4 regions of the Roseburia sp. AF22-2LB genome follow, and region 1 is predicted to be linked to each of the others. Evidence: a T-box and tRNA genes for the amino acid it is inferred to sense, from the RefSeq annotation. Region 1 holds a T-box; the other regions hold tRNA genes.

Region 1 (3,779 bases):
CTCACAGGTAACATCGCTCATCTTAGGCGGTTTACCGGTCGAATTGGCACATCCACAGTTTTTCTTCTCTTCAAAACTTCCACAGCTTGTCTCGCTATTGCGGTTTGCATGTGCACCCTCTACCGTAATATTTCCACGGCAACAGCAATCATCTTTCTGGAAACTGCAGCTTCTTACAGAACATTTTAATTCTGTCACAAAAATCATCTCCTTTCTTTCGTTACATGTTTAGTATCTCCAAAGGAAATCTTTTTATGTTACCAACTTCATGTAAAAAAGAATGTACCTTGACACATTCTCGTGCCTGCGGCGGCTGCTTTCCTGTAAAGCAAAAAAGACTGTTGTCCGGTGCAAATTGCCAGCAACAGTCTTTTTGAATCCATATAAATTATAAAATTAAAAATTAGATTTTATTGCATTTTTATTTTTCTTCTGCAACTTCTTCCTTACGGATTTCCTTTGTACGAATCTCTTCGCAGATTGCATCAATGAATTCTCCTAAAGGTTTTACACCTTCATCTCCTGCAAAACGGCTTCTTACGGATACGGTTCCGTCCTCTGCCTCCTGCTGACCAACTACCAGCATGTACGGCAGCTTATCCAGTCTTGCTTCACGAATCTTGAATCCGATTTTCTCAGAACGGTTATCAACCGTTACATCTACATCATGAGCTGCTAATTCTTTTCTTACCTGCTCTGCATAGTCTGCATATTTTTCAGAAATCGGCAATACTCTTACCTGTTCCGGGCAAAGCCAGGTTGGGAATTTTCCTGCATAATGTTCAATCAGCCATGCAAGGGTACGCTCATAACATCCCATGGATGTACGATGGATAATCCAAGGAAGTACTTTCTCACCCTTCTCATCGATATAGTACATGCCAAACTTCTCTGCACTTGCACAGTCAAGCTGGATGGTAACCATGGTATCTTCTTTTCCATATACATTCTTTGCCTGAATATCAATCTTTGGTCCGTAGAATGCAGCTTCCCCATCTGCTTCTGTATACTTGATGCCATTCTTATCCATAACATCACGCAGATACTGCTGGGTACTGTTCCAATATGCTTCGTCGCCCAGATATTTTTCTTTGTTGTTCGGATCCCATTTGGACAGACGGTAAGTAACATCTCCATCGATACCAAGTGTAGTCATTACATAATGGCAAAGTTCAGTACATCTGGTAAGTTCTTCTTCCGCCTGTTCCGGGCAAAGAATAATATGTGCCTCTGTAATAGTAAACTGTCTGACACGGGTAAGTCCATGCATCTCTCCGGAGTCCTCATTCCGGAACAATGTAGAAGTCTCTGACATCCGATATGGCAGATCTCTGTAAGAGTGCTGTTCATTCATGTATACATAATACTGGAATGGACAGGTCATCGGACGCAGTGCCATTGTCTCTTTGTCGTCGCTGTCCTTATTTAAAATGAACATTCCATCCATGTAGTGATCCCAGTGTCCGGAAATCTTATAGAGGTCGCTCTTTGCCATCAGCGGAGTTCTGGTACGTACATAACCCCACTCTTTATCCTCTAAGTCTTCTATCCAACGCTGCAGTTTCATAATCATCTTGGTTCCCTTCGGTGTAAATAAAGGAAGTCCCTGTCCGATAACGTCAACAGTGGTAAATAATCCCATTTCACGGCCAAGTTTGTTATGGTCACGGCGTTTGGCATCTTCTAATTTCTCTAAGTATTCTTTTAACTCTTCCTTCTTATTAAAAGCAGTACCATAAATTCTCTGTAATCTTGCTTTGTCAGAATTACCTCTCCAATATGCCATGGAAGATGATGTCAGCTTAAATGCCTTTACGCCCTTGGTTGTCATCAGATGTGGGCCAGCACATAAATCTACGAAGCCGCCCTGGTCATAGAAAGAAATTTCTTCTCCCTCTGGTAATTCTTCAATCAGTTCTACTTTGTATGGCTCATTACGTTCCTGCATGAATTTGATTGCTTCCTCTCTTGGAAGTGTGAATCGTTTTAATTCATGACCTTCCTTGATAATCTTCTTCATCTCTGCTTCCAGATTATCGAGGTCTTCTCTTGAAAATGGGGCATGATCAAAATCATAATAGAATCCATCTTCAATTGCCGGTCCGATCGTAATCTTGGCATCCGGAAATAATTTCTTTACCGCCTGAGCCAGTACATGGGATGCAGTATGGCGGATTACCTTTAATCCTTCTTCATCACTTGCTGTTATAATATTTAAATTGCAGTCCTTGTCAAGAACGGTTCGTAAATCCACCACTTCTCCGTCTACTTCACCGGCGCATGCAACTCTTGCAAGGCCTTCGCTGATATCTGCTGCAATATCATAGACTGATTTTGCTTCACTGTACTCTTTTACTGAGCCATCTTTTAATGTGATTTTCATGTTCAAGTCTCCTTTTCTTATTATATTGGTATTAATAACTGCAAAGTAAAAAATCCCTGATGCATAAAATTTATGCATCAGGGACGATACTCTATCGTGGTTCCACCCTGCTTGCTGTACTTATCGTACAACCGCTCATTCTGATGATAACGGAATCACCGGACCGGATTGGGGTCACTCAGAGCTGGTCTTCACATTACACTCCATCAGAATACTCTCACCAGATGTATTCCTCTCTTTGACTTCCTGTCATGCTACTCGTCTCTTCTTTGTTTTGTCCTTTTGACAAAAGCTATTGTATACTCTTTTTTCTGCTATGTAAAGAGTTTTTCTGCGAAATATTTTCCAAATGTTTTCCAAAATATTTTATTCTTATCTTCCGCAGCAGAATTTATATTTCTTTCCACTTCCACAAGGACACGGATCATTTCTTCCAACTTTCTTTCCAACTACAACAGTGCCGGATTTCTTCTGTTCTAAATAAAGCTTTCTCTTGGTATCTGCATCAAAAATTTCATCCCACTGTGGTAATTCATAGAGCCAGTCAGCTTTGGCATCTACCATGTTCTTGTATAATTTTTCTTTATCGAATGCAAGGCTTACCTTGGTATCCTCTTCCATAGTATCAATTGGGTTTGGTGTTACCAGGCTGTCATTGATTCCATCTAAGAATCCAGTCATATCCATAATGCTGAGGTCGTATTTCTCTGCCAGCTCTTTTACAGTTCCTTCTACCTTCTCATCCGGGTTTGTTAAAAGCTTCTCATATACGCCCTTCTCTAACATAAAATATCTCTGCCAGAACTTCTGTAATTTTCCTCTATCTGCCTGCTGATCATAAGCAATCTTCTGCCATTCTTCTAATAATGCCATTGTTCATATCCATCCTTTAATCCATATTTAGTCGTATAACGCTTGTTTCAGTATAGCATATTTTGTGCTTTTTTCAAGTATTTATCCTCTGCAACTTTACATTTTCTGATTGACTATCCGCTGTCAAATGTTAAAATAATGTATATTGCTTTTTTCTAAAAACAGGTCATCAAAGAAAGTTGAGGTCATATATGAAAAAGACAAAACAGATTCTTGCAATTATCGGTGTTGTACTCTTAGTTGCCCTCTATGTTTCCACTCTTGTTTTTGCATTGATTGGAAGCGATTTTGCCACAAACTGTCTTAAGGCTTCCATCTATGCCACTGTGGTTGTCCCGGTTCTCATCTGGGCTTATACCATGGTATACCGCTTACTTAAGAATCATTACTCTTTAAGAGAAGATTTGGATTCCATCAAAAAAGAAGCTTCCGGGCAGGATGCTTCCGCAAAAACTTCAAATGAATCAAACGTAAAAAAAGAGGATCGTGAATATGTACCGACCCCTAAAAGTTAGACCAAAAA
Region 2 (3,779 bases), on a different contig from region 1:
CTACTTCAAGAAGAGTATGGAAGACATCAAGAGCTACTAAATAGTGATAAGCTCTCACAATATGAGAAGGAGTATTTTACAAAGATTATTAGTGCTACAGCTAATGAAGTGGAGCTTACTTCTTCGCTAGAAAGACTATCTAAAATGCTTGCTTCACATTATGATAAGGCTCCAGTAATCATTATTGATGAATATGATACTCCGATTCAAGAGGGATACTCTAAGGATTTCTACGATGAAATTATTGGATTCATGAGAAATTTCTTTTCAGGAGCATTTAAGGATAATAAGAATTTATCCTATGGTTTCCTAACAGGAATTTTGCGTATTGCTCAGGAAAGTATCTTTAGTGGTCTAAATAATTTAACAGTGAACTCCGTAATGGATGAAGAATACGATAGCTTTTTTGGATTTACAGAATCTGAAGTGAAAGCAATGCTCAGTTACTATGGAGTATCAGATAAAGAGGAGGAACTTAAAGACTGGTACGATGGATATTTGTTTGGCAGCGAAGAAATATATAATCCATGGTCTGTAATCAACTATATTTCCAAGGGATGCCTTCCTCAAGCATATTGGGTAAATACAGGAAAAAATGAAATCCTTGATGATGTACTAAGAGTGGCTACAGATGATATTACAGAAAGATTATATGACCTTTTGCAAGGAGAAAGAGTAGTTGCAAGAATTGATCAAAATGTGGTGTATAGATCGATTGCGGAGGATCCAGCAAATATTTATAGCTTATTGTTGGTTGCTGGCTATTTGAAAACTCCTAAAAAGGAACTGCAAGCAGATGGTTCATATTTATGTGAAGTATCAATTCCAAATAGAGAGATTGCAGCTGTATATAAGAGTGAAATCTTGTCACATTTCTTGCAAACTGGAGCAATTACAAGGACTACAGCAAATAAGATTGCAGAAAGTCTTTATGCCAATGATTACAAGAAGTTGCAGAGCGCTATTGGGGAATATATGGATAAATCAATTAGCTTCTTCGATGGTGGAGCTGAAGGATTTTATCATGGTTTGATGCTAGGATTAATAGCATTAATGGATAATCAGTATAAGATTAAATCGAACCGAGAATCTGGAGATGGCAGATTTGATGTTTCTTTAATTCCAAGAGAAAAAAGGTATCCTGGTATTATTTTGGAATTAAAGTGGAAAGAAAAATTAAGCGATGTTGAGCTTGAAAAATGGTCTAATGAAGCATTAAAGCAAATTGGTGAGTTGCGATACGATTCTGAAATGAAAGAGGATGGAATTACGGAAATCTTGAAGTTTGGAATTGCTTTTTCGGGGAAGAAAGTATGTGTAAGAACTGAGTAGAACAAGAATTTAGTGCAAAGGAGGCGATAGTATGTTTCCAACAATTAATAAAAAAGAAACAGGTGTTAATCTTCGAAGAATTATGGATATGAGAGGAGTAAAACCAAAAGATATTCAAGAATATTTAGGGTTTGGATGTGTGCAGAGTGTTTATCGATGGTTGGATGGCGTTAGTATGCCAACAGTCGATAATCTGTATGCAATTAGCAAAATGCTTCAAGTTCCTATGGATTCAATTGTTTGCGGAAATGCTGGAAGAACAAAAAGTCAAATGGATGCATGTCTTACGGATCAGGAGAGAAGAGTTTATACCTACTATAAGAAAATGAGAGAATTAAATGCAGCATAATTTTTGAACTACAAGTTCAATGACATTACATGAATCCTCCCTTAGAATTATATTAAGAGATAGTTTTAAGGGAGGATTTTTTATGAGCGAAAAGATGTTAGTAACACAGGCTCTTGACGAAAGAGACCTACTAGTAAAGAAGATATCAGATAAAATTGACAAAGCAAGTTTTGTGGATACCATAAAGCCAAATGAGGATAAAGTATATTCAAAGCGCATTGGCAAGGATGAATATGCGAAAGAAGCGGAGTCGTCATATCAGCAGATTGTTGATTTGATTGAACGATTCCAGAAAATTGACGCAGCTATTGTTGCATCCAATGCTGAAACAGAAATCACAACATCATATGGAAAATTCACAGTTGCTGGAGCTATTTCGCTTCGAAGCAGACTTCGTGGACTAGGAACATACGATGGAGAAGCTGATTTTGAAGGAATCCTTAAGTCTAAAATGCAGGATGAGTATAACGAGCGTGTGCGCACATGTGATCTTAAGAACAGTCAGCTTCAGAATACTGCTGAGAGCATGCGCCTTAGCATTCTCGGAAAAGACAGTAAAACAAAAGACGATAAGCCCCTTGGAGTCGTGGATGCATATGTGAAGGAAAACACAACAGAACTTGTGGATCCGCTTGATATCAAGAAAAAGATAGAGAGCCTGGAGGAAAAGAACAATACACTTTTAAAGGAATTAGATACTCAGATTAAAGTGTCTAATGCGACTACTTTGATTGAAATAGCATAAAGTATTTGCCTGCATTGCGAAAATCCTAAATCTGGCTTCCCGTAACAGGGTTACGTTACAAGATAAGTATACCAATTCAGCGAAAATTGGGTTACCAATATACAAAGTAGCGCAATGGGTAGCGCACATGATTTGTAATCGTGAAGTTGTAGGTTCGAATCCTATCTTTGAAAACATTGGTTTAACAGCGATGACTGATAATCATCTCCAATTTTAACGGTTTTGTGTCTTATTTGAACATTTAATTGTGAATTGTAAACTTTTAAATGATTGAATTGTTTTAGGTAAAATAAAAACATTGATTTAGGCATAGAGATATGCTGAAATCCATGAAGATGGTTAAAGTGTTAAGCCAGTTGACTGAGGAATATCCACATGGCTGCAATGTGGGCAAATATTTAATGGTGGAGTCATGGCGTAAGCTATGGCTCCATTTTAAGTTAGGGATGATTTAGGGAGGAATTAAGAAATGGCAAGAGAAATCAGTAGAATAGAGCCAATGATTGATGAATTCAGGAAATTATAGGAAAAATATCTGGATTTAAGATTTGGACAGTTGGTTTGTAACATTGTGCTAGAAAATCAATTGTTCTATGTGGAGGATGACATTATGCTAGAGAGAATTCAAGATTGGGAGAAGAATAGAAGGTGAAAGCTATGATTTACATAACAGGAGATACTCATGGTGATATGAACCGCATAGTTCGATCCTGTGAAAGAATGGAGACTTCCCAAGAAGATATCATGATTATATTAGGTGATGTGGGCCTAAATTATAATGGAGATTCCAGGGACAGAAGGAACAAAGAAAAAGTAGCAAATCTACCGATTACGTTATTCTGTATTCATGGAAATCATGAGCGAAGACCAACAACTATTGTAGAATACAAGCTGCAGGAGTGGAATGGCGGAAAAGTATGGGTTGAAGAAGCATATCCAAATATTCTCTTTGCAAAGGATGGAGAAATATATGATATAGCGGGCATGAAAACAATTGTAATTGGTGGGGCATATAGTGTTGATAAATTTTATAGGTTAAGCAAAGGCTACAATTGGTTTGAAGATGAGCAACCGTCAGATGAGATAAAAGCGTATGTAGAAAAGCAACTTAGTAATAATGACTGGAATGTTGATGTGGTCCTATCACATACTGTTCCGTATGATTATCGACCGGTGGATTTGTTTCTTTCAATGATTGATCAGAGTACAGTGGATGAATCAACAGAGCTGTGGCTCGGAGAGATTGAAAAGAAGCTGGATTACAAATGGTGGTATGCTGGGCATTATCATACATCAAGGGTAAGAGATAAGGTTCAGATAATGTTTGAGGATATAGAGGAGTTTCTACATAGA
Region 3 (3,779 bases), on a different contig from region 1:
GACGGCAGAGCAGGAACTTTTAACGGATAGCACAAAGGAGTAGCAGAGGGATAACACATGAAAAATATTTTTAGAATCTTTTACCGGGATTTTAAGAGAGTCAGCACAAATGTGGTAGCAGTGGTTATTGTAATAGGTCTTTCTATTATTCCGTCACTGTACGCATGGTTTAATATATTGTCCAACTGGGACCCGTATGGACCGGAATCTACATCAAATCTTAAGATAGCAGTATATTCCGCAGATGAGGGAATTGACATGGGAGGTCTGTCTTTAAATATCGGAGACAGCGTCATTGATGCCCTGAAAGCCAATCAGACTATGGGCTGGCAGTTTACTGATACCATGGATGAAGCAACCGACGGTGTATACAGCAGTGAATATTATGCGGCACTGATTATTCCGGAGGATTTCTCCGAGAAAATGATAAGCTTCCTTAACGGAGAAGTACAGAATCCGCAGATTATTTATTATGAAAATGAGAAGAAAAATGCCATTGCACCAAAGATTACATCCAAGGCAAAAACGGCAGTACAGGAGCAGGTTAATGCAACCTTTGTCAGCACTCTGGCAGAAGTCATGTTAAAGGTAAATGATGTCATGGTAGAAAATGGAATGGATTCCGGCTCTATGATGAATCTTTTCCTGACACAGCTTAATGATTTAAGCGGAGATTTGGACGGCTATATTGCATTGCTGAATTCTTTTGTCAGCATTACCAATTCGGCATCCAGCCTGATTGATACGACACAGGTTATGCTGCCGAATCTGAATACGATGGTAGATGATGGTTCGAATACGGTAAATACCATGCAGGGAGCATTGAATTCCGGCAGCCTTAATGCCAGTGCTTTGGCTGAGGTTATTTCAGCAAATCTTAATACAGCAGCCGACAGCCTTGACAACATCAATACGCTGATACAGAATGCCTTAGATCAGTTGGATGACTATGGTGATTTATCTTTCGGCGGATTGCAGAGCGCAATTAATATGATGCCGCTGATCCGCCAGTTATTTGAAAACAGTGTGGCAGACTGGAAGGATGATGAAAGTGTTTCCGGTCAGATTGCAGAAATCGAAGCACAGTTAGATAAAATTGAAGCAGATTTAAACAGTGTCCAGAATAATGTCACAGATTTAAATACTGCAAAGGATACTTTAAACACTGAAATATCTACCGAAATAACTTCCTGTAAGACCGAAATAAAAGCTTTAAAAGATACGTTTGACTATTCGGTAAAAGGTCAGCTGGAGACAACCATTCAGTCCATGCAGGGGTCGCTGAATCAGACACAGGCAATTTTAAATGGTGTCGATGGAGATTTTGATGAAGTATCGGAAGTGTTGGATGCTTATAGTGAAACCCTCGATAAGGGAAATGAAAGCTTAAGTGATTCACTGGCAGCAGCACAGGAAATGAAGACCGGACTTGACAGTGTGATTACAAGTCTCAGTGCTCTGGAAATCAGTGACCAGTATCAGGCTTTGATGAAAATCTTAGAGACCGACCCGACTTTGTTAGGAGATTTCTTATCTTCTCCGGTCAATATGGAGACGAAAGAGATTTATCCGATTTCCAATTATGGTTCGGCAATGTCACCGTTCTATACAGTACTGGCATTGTGGGTAGGTGCGTTGATTCTGGTGGCAATCATTCATGTAAAGGTACTTCCGGATGAGAAAATACCGGATGCAAAACCTTACCAGAAATTCTTTGGAAGATATATTACATTCTTCCTGATTGGACAGGTGCAGGCATTGATTACTGCACTGGGAGATTTATTTTATATTAAGATACAATGCCATAACCCGTTCTTATTCTGGCTTGCCTGCGCATGCTGCAGCTTTGTATTTACCTTATTTATGTACGCATTAACGGTAGCCTTTGAAAATGTCGGAGAGGCTTTGGCGGTAGTCATTATGGTTATCCAGGTAGCAGGAGCAGGCGGTTCCTTCCCAATCGAAGTACTGCCGGCAATCTATCAGCGGATTTACCGTTTCTTCCCATTCCCTTATGGAATGGATGCCCTGCGAGAGACCATTGGTGGTATGTATGGAATGACTTATTGGAAATGCCTCGGCATCTTGGGCATCTATATTATAATCTCACTTCTGATTGGACTTGTAATTGCAATTCCGTTCCGGAAGTTAAATATGAAGATTGAGCATAGCAAAGAAAAATCTGACATTATGCTGTAGAAAAGTATTGACAATCATAGCTCTCTATAGTATAGTATTACAAGTCGGGATTAGTTCCGACAGAATTGCTGGCATGGCTCAGTCGGTAGAGCGTCGCATTGGTAGTGCGGAGGTCACGGGTCCGATTCCCGTTGCCAGCTTAACTAGAAAAAAGGCTGTAATCCTTGATTTTTCAAGGGTTACAGCCTTTTTGGTGATTATGCAAATCGCATAAAACATATTAACATCCGAGTCTGAATAATTTGCAGATTGTGTTAAATAACTCGGAACAGCTATTGAAATTAAAACACATAGTTTCGTCCTCCTTATTTTCTTTGAAATCATGTCTTAGCTAAGTACAAATGAATTGTAACAAGTCTGTAACATTTTCGCAATAGGAGTACATTGGAAACATGGGAAATATCTGGACTTAGGATAAGCCGGGAGGAGTTGGCTCTTTCTCAAGCTTTGCAAACCAGCTATTAACGGCCTTGCTTACCTCGTCACGTTTACGAAAAGGAATCTGCACAATGGAGTGGTCTTCCATAATAAGGTCGTGCTGCAGAATTCCAGTGACATGGTTTAGGTTTACCAGATAGCTGCGGCCAACCGGAAGAAAACAGGCAACAGAGGCAAAGTCCTCGGTAAGCTGTGTCAGGTTTCCGGGAATCGTAAAAGTCTCTGATATAGCGTGCAGCAGGACATTGTGCTGCCCGGTTTCAAAAAAGAGAATATCTGAGTAAGGAAGAGAATATTCCTTCCTACGGACAGAAAAGGTAAATACTTCATTGGATTCCTCTAAAAGCGTATCGCAGCGGCTCATGGCATTGAGAAAATCTGTGTGTGAGTAAGGCTTTTGCAGATAGTAAAGAGCATTTACCTCATAGCTTGCCATGGCATGTTCCGTAGAAGAAGTGGTGAAAATAATGCCACCTTCATAGCCCAGTGAACGAAGGATACGTGCTGTTTCCACACCATCCTGGTTATTCATATAGATATCTAAAAACAGCAGAACCGGATAACGCTTTTCTTCCTTATAATATTGAATCATCTCTTCGCCCGAAGAAAAAAGTAGAATCTCCATATTACAATGATGTTTCGTGGCATATGTATTCAGATGATGTTTCAGCCGTAAGGCATCGCTTTCAGAATCTTCGCATAAGTAAATCAGCATAATTATTCTCCTGTATATAAAAAGTAAAAAACACCGGATACGAAACAAGTATAACATATTGAAAGAAAATAAAAATCATTTTTTATCGACAATCAGGAAGATAAAATCACAATTTGGAAGAATTGGTTGCAAAATTTTAAGCGTTTTCTTAAGATAGAAACTGTGTGAACAAAAGAAATAGAAATAAAAAAAGGAGAGGAAATATGGGAAAGAAACGAAAAAAACGATGTCTGGCATTTTTGATGGCATTGGCTATGATGACAGGCTTATTTATGGGAGATGCTGCCGGACTATTGGTAAAGGCAGAGGATACGCCGGCATCCGTTCAAATAGGAATTACAACATTAGAGACGGGCTGGTATGTGAAGGCGGTGGATCCTCCTTCTACACCGGGACCATCTGCAACGATTCGTGGCGTCGATAAAGT
Region 4 (3,779 bases), on a different contig from region 1:
TCAATCATGATACCGTCAATGATATTGCTGTCTCCGATAAAGTCGGCAACGAATGCATTTTCCGGCTCATTATAAATATCTTCCGGAGTACCAATCTGCTGGATATAGCCCTGATTCATGACAGCAATGGTGTCTGACATGGTAAGGGCTTCTTCCTGGTCGTGGGTAACATAGATAAAAGTAATGCCAAGTTCATTTTTCAGACGAATCAGTTCGTACTGCATGTCCTGACGCATTTTTAAATCCAGTGCACCCAAAGGCTCGTCTAAAAGGAGCACCTTTGGTTCATTTACAATGGCACGGGCAATGGCAATACGTTGCTGCTGGCCACCGCTTAAGGAATCAATGCTGCGGTTTTCATAACCGTCTAAGTTTACAAGCTTTAAGGCATATTTGATTTTATCCTGAATATAAGCCTTGCTTTTCTTGCTGATTTTTAACCCAAAAGCAATATTTTCTGCAATGCTCATATGGGTAAAAAGTGCGTATTTCTGGAATACGGTATTTAATTTACGCTCATTTGGCGGAAGAGAAGTAATATCTTTTCCATCAAAAATAATACGTCCGGTGTCCGGTGTCTCAAAACCACCGATAAGACGCAGGGTAGTAGTCTTTCCACAGCCGGAAGGTCCCAGCAGTGTTAAGAATTCGTTTTCCTTTACATAAAGATTTAAGTCATCCAAAATCATATTTCCGTCATAAGTTTTGGTAATATTTTCTAATTGTATTAATTTCTTGCCCATCATAACCTCCTAAAAACTTGGCGGGTTTGTAACCCAGATAAGAACGGCATCTTTCCTTCCGGTATTTTCGATATGGTGCTTTTTATTGGACTTAAGATAAAAAGACTCCCCCTGTCTTGCAGTATAAGTACGGGTACCATATATGATTTTAATGGAGCCCTTAAGTACATAGCCGAATTCTTCTCCCTCATGTGGAAGATAGATGTCTGATGTGCCGCCGGGCTTCAGCGTCAGACGTACCGGTTCCATCATATCTTTCTGGGCACCGGGAACCATCCATTCGATTAAGCTCCTGTGTTCCGCATCTTCTTTTTCAAAATAATCTTCATTTTTAAAGACAAGCTGTGCAGGTTCATCATCTGCAAAAAATTCTGCCGGCGTAGTGCCGAGACACTGGATAATATCTAAAAGTGTACCCACGGAAGGAGATGTAAGATTACGCTCTAACTGGGAGATAAATCCTTTGGATAATTCCAGACGGTCAGCCAGTTCCTGCTGGGTGAGACCGTAGAGAATCCGCAGCTCCTTGATTTTATTTCCAATATCCATTTTGTACTTCCTTTCCATGAAAAGTGATTTTACATAGTTTTTACAAAATGAAGCTAATAATGTATTTGAAGTTTAATAATAATAAACTCACTAAGGAGTATTATGAGAAATTGAAAGAGAAATGTCAATACTATTTTTAGATTATTTTTAGACAACAAAAAAAGCTCCCGAGGGGACTCGAACCCCTGACCTACGCATTACGAATGCGCCGCTCTACCAACTGAGCCACGGAAGCAGAATAATCTGGTTATATGCGAAATAAAATATTTTCCTCAGACAACCCTTTATTTATTAAAATCATACTATAATATTATATATAGAAAAAAATAAATTTGCAATGTTTTTTTGAAAAAAGTTGTTCTTTCAAAGGTTACTTGGTATAATGGGCGTAGATGTGTAAGAACCGGAGAAAGATGAACCGGCTTATGAAAAGGGAAATCATTACAAGGAGGAAGTTTTTTTCATGGAAGTGAAGGAATTTGTTTCAGGGGGAAAGAAAACTGAGGACAGTAAGAAGAATATGAAGAAGAAAATCAACAGCGCAAAGAAAAATTATGCAAAGAAGAACAGTCAGTTTACGATTGCAGAATTAAAGGAAAACAGCGCGCTGATTATGTTATGTGTATTTGTGGTTTTTGCCGTATTGGAAATTGTACTGGGTATACTGGTATGGAAGATTCCGGTAGTGAGCGTATGTATTGTAGTGTTGATTGAAGCGGGACTTGCTGCATGTCTGCATAACCTTCCTGTCTGGCTGCATGGAATTGTTGCAGCAGCAGAGATTGTCGTTGGAATAATTTCCGGTAAAGTAATATTTATGCTGATTGGAATTTTATGCTATGGGGCAGCTTTGTTTGCATTGAAATTCCAGAAGGAAAATAATCCGCTTTCTATATTAAAATAAGAAGAAATCATACCAGGAGATAAAACATGGATCCCTTACAATTAGTAGAGTTATTAAGAGGACACAGAACTTATATTCAGACACATAATTTTCCAGATCCGGATGCGATTGCCAGTGCCTTTGGCTTACAGCATTTTTTAAATTACCATGGGATTAAAGCAGATATCTGTTATGATGGTAAGATTGAACGCCTGAGTACAAGAAAGATGTTTGACACATTTCATATTGATATTTTGTCTAAAGAAGATTTGGATGATATGAAGAAAGAGGACTATATTGTTACCGTAGACTCCCAGAAATATAATGCGAATCTGACCGATTTTATCGGGGATGAGGTGGCATGTATTGACCATCATCCGACAGTAATTGCCTGTGAATATGCTTATAAAGATGTGCGCCGTGTGGGAGCCTGTGCCACAATGATTGCAGAGTATTTTTATCTTACCAATACACCAATGAGCCGGGATGTGGCGGCAGCACTGGCATATGGCATCAAGATGGATACGGATGACTTTGTCCGTGGTACAACAAAGCTTGATGTGGATATGTTTGCATACATCTATCCAATGGCAGATGTGGAAGAGTTAAAGTCCATGTATGTAAATGTAATGGAGTTTTCTGATTTAAAGGCATATGGTGCGGCAATCGATAATATCCACATTTATGATGATGTGGGATTTGCATCGATTCCGTTTGATTGTCCGGATGCGCTGATTGCAATTATTTCAGACTTTATTTTATCTCTTGATGTAGTTAATATTTCCGTGATTTATGCAATCCGTTCTGACGGCATTAAGTTTTCTGTCCGTAGTGCATTAAATCATGTAGATGCCGGAAGAGTTGTAGCAAAGGCATTAGCAGATTATGGAAATGGTGGCGGACATCCGGCAATGGCTGGCGGTTTCATTCCAAAGAAGAATATGGAAAAGTTGGAACCGGACCGGGATTATAAATTAGAAATGCTGTTCTTAGAGCAGATCAAGGCAGAAGAAGGAAGGTAAGATACCATGGCAGAAAATCAGGTGAAGATAACCTATCATATTTATCTTGAGGCAGAGGATGTATCCCAGTCGAGAATTTTATCCAGTACCTCTTATGTAAAGAACTTATTTAAAAATTGTGGCAATCATTATTTTCAGGGTGTAGATTTTGATGATGAAAGTGATTTGGATGACTTTACCCTGCGTCTCTTTGTGGAGCAGGAAATCTTAGAAGAAGAGTGCAGCGTAGAGGTAGACGCAAAAGACTTTCCGGCAGATATGGCAGAATTCTTGGATAATATAGCCCAGGCACATTCTTTCCTTGATATGGAAGGTGATTTTACCGTGGAATATCAGGGCGAGAAAGTAAGTTTTAAGTTTGCTTCTGAAGCAGGAGCAGATTACTGTGACTTTGAAGAAATCGAAGAAGCATAAAAATTCATAAGTAATTTCCTGTAAAGTAAGAAAGAGAAAGGCAGTATGAAGAGCAGGTGCAATTCATACCGCCTTTCTTTATTTCCTCTTTAAGCAGAGCTTCTCAAAACTTCCAATCAGCTGATAGAGCAGCATGGCAATGAGACAGAGAATCAGAATCGATAAGAT

Evidence for each region. A T-box is a leader RNA that pairs with one kind of tRNA and senses whether it is charged. The one in region 1 lies ahead of thrS (threonine--tRNA ligase), so its partner is inferred to be a tRNA-Thr.
Region 2: it encodes a tRNA-Thr, which carries the amino acid that the T-box ahead of thrS (threonine--tRNA ligase) is inferred to sense. The anticodon was not compared.
Region 3: it encodes a tRNA-Thr, which carries the amino acid that the T-box ahead of thrS (threonine--tRNA ligase) is inferred to sense. The anticodon was not compared.
Region 4: it encodes a tRNA-Thr, which carries the amino acid that the T-box ahead of thrS (threonine--tRNA ligase) is inferred to sense. The anticodon was not compared.

The regions. Positions count from the first base shown of each region.
Region 1 covers NZ_QTWM01000014.1:23-3,801, reverse strand. The annotation lists gene DWX96_RS13715 (DUF1540 domain-containing protein) at 1-198, opposite strand, end outside; gene thrS (threonine--tRNA ligase) at 422-2,383, opposite strand; T-box leader at 2,460-2,662, opposite strand; gene DWX96_RS13705 (SEC-C metal-binding domain-containing protein) at 2,756-3,256, opposite strand; gene DWX96_RS14850 (hypothetical protein) at 3,448-3,771, shown strand.
Region 2 covers NZ_QTWM01000010.1:9,121-12,899, reverse strand. The annotation lists gene DWX96_RS12685 (AAA family ATPase) at 1-1,332, shown strand, start outside; gene DWX96_RS12680 (helix-turn-helix transcriptional regulator) at 1,364-1,681, shown strand; gene DWX96_RS12675 (hypothetical protein) at 1,764-2,426, shown strand; tRNA gene DWX96_RS12670 (tRNA-Thr) at 2,527-2,599, shown strand; gene DWX96_RS12665 (metallophosphoesterase family protein) at 3,084-3,779, shown strand, end outside.
Region 3 covers NZ_QTWM01000010.1:40,642-44,420, reverse strand. The annotation lists gene DWX96_RS12800 (hypothetical protein) at 1-43, shown strand, start outside; gene DWX96_RS12795 (YhgE/Pip domain-containing protein) at 58-2,199, shown strand; tRNA gene DWX96_RS12790 (tRNA-Thr) at 2,267-2,339, shown strand; gene DWX96_RS12785 (LytR/AlgR family response regulator transcription factor) at 2,609-3,352, opposite strand; gene DWX96_RS12780 (hypothetical protein) at 3,556-3,779, shown strand, end outside.
Region 4 covers NZ_QTWM01000006.1:32,142-35,920, reverse strand. The annotation lists gene potA (spermidine/putrescine ABC transporter ATP-binding protein) at 1-743, opposite strand, end outside; gene DWX96_RS09610 (helix-turn-helix domain-containing protein) at 753-1,292, opposite strand; tRNA gene DWX96_RS09605 (tRNA-Thr) at 1,455-1,527, opposite strand; gene DWX96_RS09600 (hypothetical protein) at 1,756-2,196, shown strand; gene DWX96_RS09595 (DHH family phosphoesterase) at 2,223-3,197, shown strand; gene DWX96_RS09590 (hypothetical protein) at 3,204-3,611, shown strand; gene DWX96_RS09585 (ABC transporter permease) at 3,690-3,779, opposite strand, start outside.